One region of the Paenibacillus xylanilyticus genome, then DNA from elsewhere that is predicted to be linked to it. Evidence: riboswitches for the same ligand, from Rfam matches in the RefSeq annotation. Region 1 holds a riboswitch; the other holds the start of a gene.
The links. Region 1 has a riboswitch for FMN ahead of F4V51_RS14300 (DMT family transporter). Riboswitches for the same ligand answer to the same signal wherever they lie in the genome.
Positions count from the first base shown of each region.

Region 2: it holds a riboswitch for FMN, as region 1 does, so the genes downstream of both, ribD (bifunctional diaminohydroxyphosphoribosylaminopyrimidine deaminase/5-amino-6-(5-phosphoribosylamino)uracil reductase RibD) here and F4V51_RS14300 (DMT family transporter) in region 1, are expected to answer to the same signal.

Region 1 is NZ_CP044310.1:3,187,422-3,193,050, reverse strand. Features, by position in the region: partial or broken gene F4V51_RS14315 (amidohydrolase family protein) at 1-624, opposite strand, end outside; gene F4V51_RS14310 (CGNR zinc finger domain-containing protein) at 800-1,372, opposite strand; gene F4V51_RS14305 (DinB family protein) at 1,535-2,038, shown strand; FMN riboswitch at 2,121-2,271, shown strand; gene F4V51_RS14300 (DMT family transporter) at 2,416-3,396, shown strand; gene F4V51_RS14295 (amidase) at 3,538-5,034, shown strand; gene F4V51_RS14290 (Ger(x)C family spore germination protein) at 5,386-5,629, opposite strand, start outside.
Region 2 is NZ_CP044310.1:4,265,686-4,271,314, forward strand. Features, by position in the region: gene F4V51_RS18855 (bifunctional 3,4-dihydroxy-2-butanone-4-phosphate synthase/GTP cyclohydrolase II) at 1-431, opposite strand, end outside; gene ribE (riboflavin synthase) at 471-1,139, opposite strand; gene ribD (bifunctional diaminohydroxyphosphoribosylaminopyrimidine deaminase/5-amino-6-(5-phosphoribosylamino)uracil reductase RibD) at 1,186-2,289, opposite strand; FMN riboswitch at 2,647-2,811, opposite strand; gene F4V51_RS18870 (peptidylprolyl isomerase) at 2,967-3,398, opposite strand; gene lysA (diaminopimelate decarboxylase) at 3,613-4,944, opposite strand; gene F4V51_RS18880 (spore germination protein) at 5,051-5,629, opposite strand, start outside.

The sequences.
Region 1 (5,629 bases):
CTGCACCGTCGTATCCCAGTGGCTAAACTCTGGGCCGCGAATCGCTAGTCCATACGTGACCAATTGGTCACGAGAGGAGAAATAACGCTCCTTCACCCCTCTGATATTCTCCGGGTATGAAAGGGTACTTTCCCGATTCCAATAGGCGGTTTCCCCTGGAACACCGTGAGCAAAGACAGCCCGGATCCCTGCATCCTGCAGCCCACGAATAAGTCCATCGGTATGATCAGGTGAATATGGCATGCTCCAATCAAGTACCGTCGTCACCCCCGCGTTAAGCGCTTCCAAAGAACCCAGGAGATTGGCAATGTAGCTGTCCTGTGGTCGAAGCTTGCTTCCCATGGCACCATAGTACAGATTTTGCAAATACACGGGCAGCTACCAGTTCGTTCCAGCTGTTTTCACAAGAGATTCCCACATATGCCGGTGTGTATCCACCAATCCAGGCATGACAATCATGTCTGATGCGTCGATCACCACAACATCTGCATCGGACACCTCGATATTCGGTTGAACGGCTGCAATCAAAGAATCCTGAATAAGTACATCTGCCCTGTTAAACTGTCCAATACGAGCATCCATCGATAATACACAACCGTTTTTCAATAGATAACCTGTCCCCATGAGACACCTCTCCAATCGTAATGGTTTGTAAAATGATCTGATTCGCATTGCTTGTCCTTACATATGATTTGCGACTATACTTTCGCTAGTACATAACCATTATATACCGATTGTTAATGTTTATCAATTATGAGCACCAAACCTACTATCTATGGTGATGACTGCTCTTAAATTTTTAAACTTCATTCTTTTCTCCGCTGGATTCCAGCTTACGTTTCGCTCGAAAACGTCTCACCTTCATTAGATTGCCGCACATTTTATCATCGCAATATTTCTGTGTTCTACTGCGAGTATCATCATAGAAGACCCAGCGGCAGTCCGGGTTGTCACAGCATCGAATTCTCTTTCCTTCGCCCTCCACCAGTGTCATGGCAAAGTCAGCAGCGACCTCGGCCATCACCTGAAACCAATGTGCATGGATGGGAACCAGCTTAACATCCAGTCCTTGCTCCTGTGAGATTAGTTGTCTGATCACCCCACCACTTCGCATAAAGTCATTTAACCATGCCTGATCCTTCTCCGTTAGGGTCGTTCCCGCTGACAAACGGATAGCCAAAGACTGTAACTCATCTCTAAAGCTTCTCATGGTGGATTCTTCTTCAGTCGATGCCGGCACTTGTGCTTCTAATTGCCAACGATTCAAGAAATCCTGCTGCCAGCTTGCTTTTCCCAGTCTATCTTCAGATCGATCCCCGCCGCGCCAATCATGATAGTCGCTATTCACAAAATCTGTCCATAACCTATCCATCTAAACCTCCGCTACTGTAACTATCTAAATCGAAAAAAGATGGTTACTTTCTTTTGGATTGTGTTATATTAATTGTAACCATTTCAAACTATATTAGCTAGTTACAAGCATGAAGACGCAAGTCATGAGATGAGTTCCACTAGAGAGGAATGAACTTTAAAGATGACGTCTGTAACAACTGCATTAGATGTGTTGATTATTCAAAAAGAAGATACCTGGGATCAATGTAACTGGATTGTCCCATTGTCGAAGGCACTTGAAGGGCTGACCTCAGAGCAGGCAGCTTGGATCCCTCCTTCAGGAGGACTGAGCATATGGCAGCTGGTCAATCATATGTATTATTACAACGAGCGGATTTTAAAGCGTCTTCAAGGTCAAGCTCCACCTGTACCCGCTGCCGAATCGAATGAAGCTACGTTTGGCAGTCCTGGTGACCCCTTGGACCAAGTTGGCTGGAGCCAACTTGTGGAGCGAACTACTGAACTGGCAGACCAGTTGCACAATAACCTGGTTACGTTGCAGGATTCCAGACTTGAAGAAGCCTATTTGGATTCCGAACAAAACTGGGCTCAAACGCTTGCCCGCTGGGTTCTTCACGACGCTTATCACGCGGGTCAGATTGTGCTTCTGCGCAGGCAGCAAGGAAGCTGGAACATCATTTTCTAAAAAAATGCTTGAACTGCTAGCGCTTACAGGAATAAGATGAACTTATTAATGTTACAACTTGTACTATAACCTATAAATTGAATAGGATCTTCGGGGTAGGGTGCAATTCCCAACCGGCGGTGATGTTCCAATCGGAACCAGCCCGCGACTCGCTGTTGACTGCTTAGGACAACAGCGACTGACTTGGTGTGACTCCAAGGCCGACGGTACAGTCCGGATGAGAGAAGATCAACACATGACATACCGCCTATGGGAAGGTTTCTTTCCTGACGATATGTTCATGGATGAGCCCCCGTTTATTTGGTGTATGCCAAAACGGGGGCTTTTGTCGATTTTGCCAACTGAAGATTCCGTGTTCTGACGAAGGAGTCCTGAATATGGAAAAGACACAGCATGCATCAACCGTTTATCGCAAGGAACGAAGCAATACCGGATTTTGGCTCGTTGTTCTCGGTGCAGCCCTATGGGGCGTAGATCCATTGTTCCGCATCATTTTGCTGCAAACGATGACCTCTACTCAAATTGTACTGGTGGAACATATTATCGTGAGCTTAGTCGCTATACCCGTCTTATGGAAATTCCGCGCCGACCTGAAACAATTGCGAGCCCGTCACTGGATCGCCGTTATCTTTATCTCATGGGGCGGCTCTGCACTGGCAACCGTATTATTCACGCTTGCACTGACACACAATGATCCGAATACCGTTTTGTTGCTGCAAAAAATGCAGCCCATCTTCGCGATTGTTTTAGCGAAGTTCTTATTGAAGGAAACACTGCCGCGCCGCTTCGGCTGGTTATTCGTTGTTGCTCTTATCGGAACTTATCTGCTTACATTCGGGTTTACACTTCCGCTTGGAAACTGGAACAACTGGATTCATGCGGGCAGCCTGTTGTCACTTGGCGCTGCTGCCTTATGGGGCGGCTCTACGGTGATGGGCCGACTGATGCTGGGGCAAACCCGTTATGAGACGGTCACCTCCCTCCGCTTCGTCGTAGCTCTGCCCTTGCTGATCTTCATGACCTGGAACGAGGGTGCAGCGTGGACCTTGCCATCCGGCGCTGGAGAACAGGCAGCGGTTGCGCTCAACATTCTGGGGCAGGCGCTATTGCCAGGTTTACTGAGTCTATTGTTATACTATAAAGGTCTCTCGTCCACCAAAGCTTCCGTGGCCACATTGGCTGAGCTGAGCTTCCCCATGGCAGGTGTGCTTGTGAACTGGATTGCATTCCGGACACTCATCACATGGGAGCAGCTGCTTGGATTCATTCTCATCTGGATTGCTTTGTTCGCTATATCCAAACAGCAGGAACGATCTGGCACAGCTGCAGACGCAGCGCCTAGGCTTCGGACAGAGTAATAAAGATCTTATTTATATCATAAAGGCACTGCACATCCTTCTGGATCGGCAGTGCCTTTTGTCTTTTTATAATTCCAGTGGTACGATGACATATGGACAGGTATTAATACTATTTCATATATTCGGAGAGGAACGATCGTCATGTCTTCATTTTCATATACGTCCTATGATGCCATAGGTCTGGCTGAACTGGTTCGCTCACGGGAAGTTTCCCCCGTTGAGTTGCTGGAAGCGGCTTATGCTCGCCTAGAAGAAGTTAATCCGCAGCTTAATGCGGTCATTCGTACATATGAAACACGCGCACGCGAGGAAGCCGGCTATGTTCGTCCTGGTGAACAGCCTTTTGCAGGTGTTCCATTGCTCCTCAAAGACATCTCGCAATCGCTGGAGGGGGAAATTCTGACTTCCGGTTCCCGTCTTCTGAAGGATCATTGGGCTTTGCGCAATTCTAACTTTGTATCCAGACTCCGGGATGCAGGCTTCGTTATTATTGGGCATACGAACACACCTGAATTTGGCCTTAAAAACATTACTGAGCCACGTCTACATGGTCCGAGTCGCAATCCATGGAATACGAATCATTCACCAGGGGGTTCAAGCGGAGGTGCAGCTGCAGCCGTTGCTTCGGGAATCGTACCCATGGCCGGAGCCAGTGATGGCGGTGGTTCGATCCGCATTCCAGCCTCCTTCAGTGGACTATTCGGACTAAAACCTACTCGGGGACGGACTCCTGTTGGACCAGGGGTTGGTCGGCAATGGCAAGGTGCATCCATCGACTTCGCACTATCCCGGACTGTGCGAGACAGTGCCGCCTTACTGGATACCCTGCAGGTCATTCAGCCTGAAGCCGCGTTTCATGCCCCGCTCTTTCCGGGCAGTTACTTGGCCGATATGAGCTATCCGCACCAACGCAAACTGAAGATCGCATATACCACGGATTCGCCGGTAGGTACCCCTGTTAGCGAGGATGCGAAGGAAGCAGTGTACAAGCTGGTTCGGTGGCTGGAGGAACAAGGTCATCACGTGGAGGAAAAATTGAGTCCGGTCAACGGTGTTCGGTTGATGGAGAACTATTATATGATGAACAGCGGTGAAATGGCGGCAATGATCGCCTCCATGGAGCATGCGATGGGCCGATCTTTGACATCGAGCGATATGGAAATTGAATCTTGGGTGCTGGCTGAGGCAGGCAAAAAGGTATCGGCCGCGGAATTCGTTCACAGTCTTGCCGAATGGGACGTGGCTGCAGCGCAGATGTCTACACTATTCGAGCGATACGACTTCTATATCACACCCGTTAATGCCTTTCCTGCACCAAAGGTTGGAGAGCTAACTCCTCATGAGGAGCAAATTCAGCATCTGATGCAGATTACCGAATTGGACAAGGTGCATCAGCAGCAATTGATCTATGAAATGTTTGAACCAAGTCTCACCTACACTCCCTTCACCCAACTCGCCAACCTGACAGGCCAGCCTGCGATGAGTGTTCCGCTGCACCTTACAGCTGATAGCTTGCCGATGGGCGTTCAAGTTATGGCAACCAAAGGTCGTGAAGACTGGCTGCTCCAACTGGCTGGCCAGCTGGAAGCATCCGGACTGTGGATTGGAATGAAGGGAAACCCACTTTTCCCTGTCTAAGTTAAAGAAAAAGGACAACGAACTAACTTCGTGATCAATTGAGTATACCAAGTGTCACGGAGTTAGTTATGTGTTCGATTTTTGGTAACAATAACTTTGCGATTATCCATTTTCGCACACAATTAGTTTACATAATATTTATTATGTTTAAATCAAGGAGAGTCCTTAAAATTTTAATGTCACATCCGTCAAAAGGTAACTCTCGTTCAATGAGCTTAACAGCATGATCGATTGCGTTTCGTTGTTCTTCTGTAAGTCGGCTTTCATCTCCATCCCAATCACCTAACCACCAGAAGAACGAACAAATATTGCGGTATTCCATAAACATAGGAAATAGTCTTGATCGTTAGATTACTCTACTGCTCCGGTGGCAGCGATTCGAAGATCAACTTCGACATCAAACTGGGCACGGGATAGCTCTTTTGCCCATTGGTCCTGCACTTCCTTATACAACGGGTAGTGAAAAGCCCGTGCATAGAATCCAAAACCGACAGGGTCTATTTCATGCTGCTGGAATTTTTGGATGAGCTTCTCAATCGCTACTTTCATTCCGTCGCTCAACTTCTTCTCCATGTCACCGAAATTATCCTGAAGT
Region 2 (5,629 bases), 1.1 Mb from region 1:
GCGCGGCGGAGCACGCCTCCGTCTTTGGCAATGAGCGGGAACATATGCCCCGGTTTACGGAAATCACTACTTTTGGCTTCCGGATCAATTAGACCCTTCACCGTAATGGATCGTTCATGTGCAGATATGCCTGTTGTTGTATCCTTGTGATCCACGGAAACTGTAAATGCCGTTCCATGGAAGTCCGTATTTTGCTGAACCATCGGCTTCAGGTTGAGCTCATCCGCACGCTGCTGCGTAATGGGAACACAGACCAGGCCTCTGCCCTCGGTAATCATGAAGTTGATGACTTCAGGAGTAGCCTTCTCTGCCAGCGCGATAAAGTCCCCTTCATTCTCCCGATCCTCATCATCCACAACAATGACGGGTTTGCCGCGCATCAAATCGTATATCGCTTCCTCTATGGGATCTAGTATGGATTGATCTGACATAAGTTCCCCTCCAGTCTCTCTTTGTAATGGTTATGTTCCTTATGCAAAGCCATGGTTGGCCAAAAACTCTTCACTGATGCTTTTCGGTTTGCCAGCCCCCGTTTCGGGATGCCCTTTGCCGTAATGGAGCAGGTGGTCCACATATTTCCCCAAAATGTCACATTCAATGTTGATGGTATCCCCCGGCTTTTTCACCTGAAGCACCGTTTCTCCAATAGTATGAGGAATAATGGATACGGTAAACGAGGCTTCTGTTGTCTTCACCACAGTGAGACTAATGCCATCGAGGGTTACCGAGCCCTTTGGAATCAAATATTTGAACAGTTCGTGGTCGTCAGGTTTGATCTCAAAAACAACCGCATTCTGATCACGTGTGATCCCGCCAATGACTCCCGTACCATCCACGTGTCCTTGTACGATGTGTCCACCAAAACGCCCACCCGACTGCATCGCCCGTTCCAGGTTCACTTTACTGCCTGATTGCAGCTGACTCAGATTAGTATGACGGTAGGTTTCAGGCATGACATCTGCGGTAAATCCTCCGCTTTCCAGCGTCGTTGCCGTAAGACATACTCCGTTTACAGATACACTGTCACCAATCTTCAGATCGTCCATGATGGCGGAAGCTCCGATATTCAGGACCAATGCTTCGCCTTTTCGACCGATACGCCGAATCTGACCGACCTCTTCCACCAAACCGGTAAACATGCTGCCGCCTCCTTATGCTTATATCTTGCCTTGCTCATTCGGTCCGTTATTCAGGCCAGACAGGGATTCCACCAATACTGATATTATCTCCAACTTGCTCAATTTCCAGCTGATTCAATTGAATGGCCTGACTCATGCGCTCCACTCCTTCAAATCGGAAGCTTCCCGGTGTGTCGTATCCGCCCACAATCTTTGGAGCGATAAACATCAACAGCCGATCGACCAACTTGGCTTCCAGCATGGCACCATTCAACGTACCTCCGCCTTCAAGCAGGATGGAGCCGATTTCCCGTTCTCCCAGCTTGCTAAGCGCACTCAGCAGATCCACACGTGGCCCGGGACCACAGCGGATAATTTCTACACCGTAGGCTTCCAGACGTTCGGCCGCCTCAGGGCTCGCCTCATCGGTTGTAAGTACCCATGTCGGTGCGAGTCCATCCTTGACCATCTTGGCTCCAACCGGGAGACGCAGCTTCGAATCGACAACAATTCGCACAGGACTGATCCCTTCCACTTGAAGGCGGGTGGTAAGCTCCGGATTGTCTGCAATAACCGTATCCACACCAACCATGATGCCCTGATGACGATGGCGGAGTGCATGTACGATTTCCCGTGCGGGTTCGTTGGAGATCCATTTGCTGTCTCCACTGCGGGTTGCAATTTTACCATCCAGCGTGGATGCCGTTTTTAAGGTGACAAACGGCAAACCGGTGGTAATGTACTTAATGAATTTTTCATTCAGACGTCTTCCGCGCTCACGCAGAATGCCAACTTCAACCTCAATGCCTTGTTGACGCAGCATACTGATTCCTCTGCCGGATACCTGCGGATTTGGATCCTCACAACACACCACGACACGCTTCACTTTCTCGTGAATCAAACGTTCGCTGCATGGCGGCGTCTTGCCATAGTGGCTGCAAGGCTCCAGCGTAACATAGACCGTACTGCCCTCAGCATCGCTGCCAGCCATATTCAACGCGTGTACCTCCGCATGGCCCGTACCCCGCTTGAGATGACTTCCCAGACCTACAACCCGGCCTTCTTTTACAACAACACATCCGACGACAGGGTTAATCCCCGTTTGCCCCTGTGCACGTTCTGCCATATCCAACGCAAGCCCCATATAAAATTCATCATTGATCATTTCCAAGTCCGGTCACCCCACGGTTAGAATCTTAAATTATAGGCCTCCCATCGAGCAGAGAGGCGGTTATACCATATCCAAATAAAAAATCCCCACTCGAACAATCGTTCGGGTAGGGATGATGAGAGACATGTGTCACCAGCAGGATGTCGTTGATACGATTGCCAACAGCACTCCGCCATAGTTCCATTTCAGGCAAGTGAAAGCAAACACATACCTAAAGAACACAATTACAGGTAAAGAGCTTCTATGATGTGGCATATGTATGGAAACTGCCGGATAACCGACTTTCCCTGCACAGAAATAAACATCGTCTGCTGTGCAGCAACGCATCTGCGGAATGCAGTCCAATTAAGGCTGCACCCTCTCCTTCTCCCATCCAGACTATACTGTCGGTTCTGGAATTACACCAGATCAGCCATCTGCCACAGGCAGACAGGTCACGGACTTTGCAACAGTGCTGGATAGATATCCTCACACAGGTGCATCACCGCCGGTAGGGAATTGCACCCTGCCCTGAAGGATCGCTTTCGTTATTAATTGGATGTTAGCACTTTAACGCCGAAAAATCAATTGTTTTTTGTTCCTTTTTGTCACATACTAACTTTTAATAAGCAAAAGGATATAAAAAAACCGCTTCGTCTTATCAACGAAACGGTCATTATTATCACTAAGGATAACGATTAAACTTCTACAACTTCAACAGTTTCCATTTTGTCGCGACCTTCGAAAGCATCTACGAACTCCATACCTTTGGTTACTTTACCAAATACGGTATGTTGTCCATCCAGATGCGGCTGTGGCTGGTAGCAGATGTAGAACTGGCTTCCACCTGTGTTGCGGCCTGCGTGTGCCATTGCAAGTGTTCCGCGCTCATGTTTGTTAGGATTGATCTCACAGTTGATTGTGTATCCTGGGCCACCTGCACCCGTTCCGTTAGGGCAACCGCCTTGTGCAACGAAGCCTGGAATTACGCGGTGGAACACAAGACCGTTGTAGAAGCCGGAGTTAGCCAGTTTCTCAAAGTTTGCCACTGTGTTTGGAGCTTCTTGATCGAACAGGTCGATTAGAACTTCTCCGCCGTTTGCCATTTTGATTTTCGCTTGTTTCGCCATATGTAAATGACTCCTTTCGTATTGACCATCGTTAGTGGTGCCATTCTGCATGACCCTGGGCCAAGCTCTATAGCACTTTTCTTAGTGTACACCGAAATGAGTCCAACCGCAAAATAAACCTCAATTTTTTTCTGCAATGTTGGGTTTAAAGGCAAAAAAAAGACAAAAAGGAATGTTCCTTTTTGTCTTTTTTACTATTTCGTATTTCTTAACATTAACGGGTTACAGGCTGTTTAGCGATACGCTCAGGCACGAGGTCATTCTGAATGATGTCCTGATACGTTTCACGACGTACAACCACATCACCTTGGCCGTCTTTGACAAACACAACTGCCGGACGACGAATCCGATTATAGTTGCTAGCCATGGAGTAGTTGTACGCACCTGTGCAGGCAACGGCAAGCAAATCACCGCTCTGAACTTTAGGCAGGTCCAGATCCCAGATCAACATGTCGCCGCTCTCGCAGCATTTACCGGCAATCGATACGGTCTCTTGAGCCGACTCATTTGCACGGTTGGCAAGTACAGCTTCATATTTGGATTCATACAGCGCCGGACGCGGGTTGTCCGTCATGCCGCCATCCACTGCGACATATTTGCGTACACCAGGGATGTCTTTGCTCGTACCAACGGTATACAGCGTTGTACCTGCTTCACCAACGATACTGCGGCCTGGTTCAACCCAGATTTCCGGAACGTCATATCCAATTTGGGCAAAGTGATTTTTGACAGCATCTGTGATGGCTTTAACGTATTGTGCGACTTCAAGTGGAGTATCCCCTTCTGTATAGCGGATACCGAATCCACCGCCCAGGTTAACCACTTTGAACGCTACGTTGATACGCTCATATACGCTTGCAGCGAATTCAGCTACACGTTGAATCGCCATTTGGAAGCCTTCCACCTCAAAGATTTGAGAACCGATGTGGGAGTGAACACCCAGCAATACGAGGTTGGACTGTTTGGAAGCCAGCTCAATCGCTTCAAATGCTGTTCCGTTACCGATATCAAATCCGAATTTTGAATCTGTTTGACCAGTGGAGATATATTCATGCGTATGCGCTTCAACACCAGGCGTCACGCGAAGCAGGATGTTCACTTGACGATTTTTCTCTGCAGCTACAGCCTGCAGCAAGTGCAATTCGTTGAAGTTATCCACAACGAAGCAGCCGATCTCGGCATCAAGTGCCATTTCAATCTCTTCCAATGTTTTGTTATTGCCGTGGAAATGAATGCGTTCAGCAGGGAATCCTGCTTGCAGTGCTGTAAACAGTTCACCGTCCGAAACCACATCCAGGGAGAGCCCTTCTTCCGCAGCGAGAGCACACATCGCCATAACGCAAAAAGCTTTGCTTGCATATGCAACTTGGAAACCAAGTCCAGAAGCACGGAATGCATCCATGTATTCTCTGCAGCGATCGCGAACCAATTGCTCGTCCACAACATACAGTGGTGTTCCAAATTGTTCTTTCAAGTCCGTTGCATCTACTCCGCCAATTTCCAGATGGCCTTGAGCATTTATTTTACTTGTACCATGTAAATACATAATCAGCATTCCTCACTTTTTATATACTGGAACAGCTTCTTCTATTCCAATGATTTTACACCAGTATATCAAATTCGTCAGCGAGAAGAATGGATTTTTAGGCAGATCATTTGTGTTTTTTACTTTTTCGCTTTTCACCATCCGGATCGTCGGACATTTTGGTGTTATCTCTTGTTTTGTTAAATGATGGACGTTTCTTACTTTCAAGCAGAGGCATACGGAACAGGAAGTTTCCCAGGGCCTTTGCATTAAACGGTATAAACGGCCATAAGTAAGAGGAATTATAGGACCGATGTATGGTCAGCGCTATAATGAGTAAAGTTGTACCCACGACAAACCCCGGCACCTTGAACATGGCAACAGCAATCAGCAGGACCAGCCTCACCAGCCGATTCGCAAGCCCCAGCTCATAGCTTGGTGTCGCAAACATACCGATGGCAGCAATAGCCATGTACAGAACGACCTCATTGACAAAATATCCTGTTTTTACAGCGATGTCCCCGACCAATATGGCTGCAATCAAGCCCATTGCCGATGCAAGAGGTGTAGGGGTATGAACTGCCGCCATACGCAGCAAGTCGACCCCAAGTTCAATCAGAAGGAACTGCAAAATAATCGGGAGCTTCACATTCTCTTGGGGACCAATAAAATCCAGCCCCATCGGTTTGAGCGCAGGATCAATCAC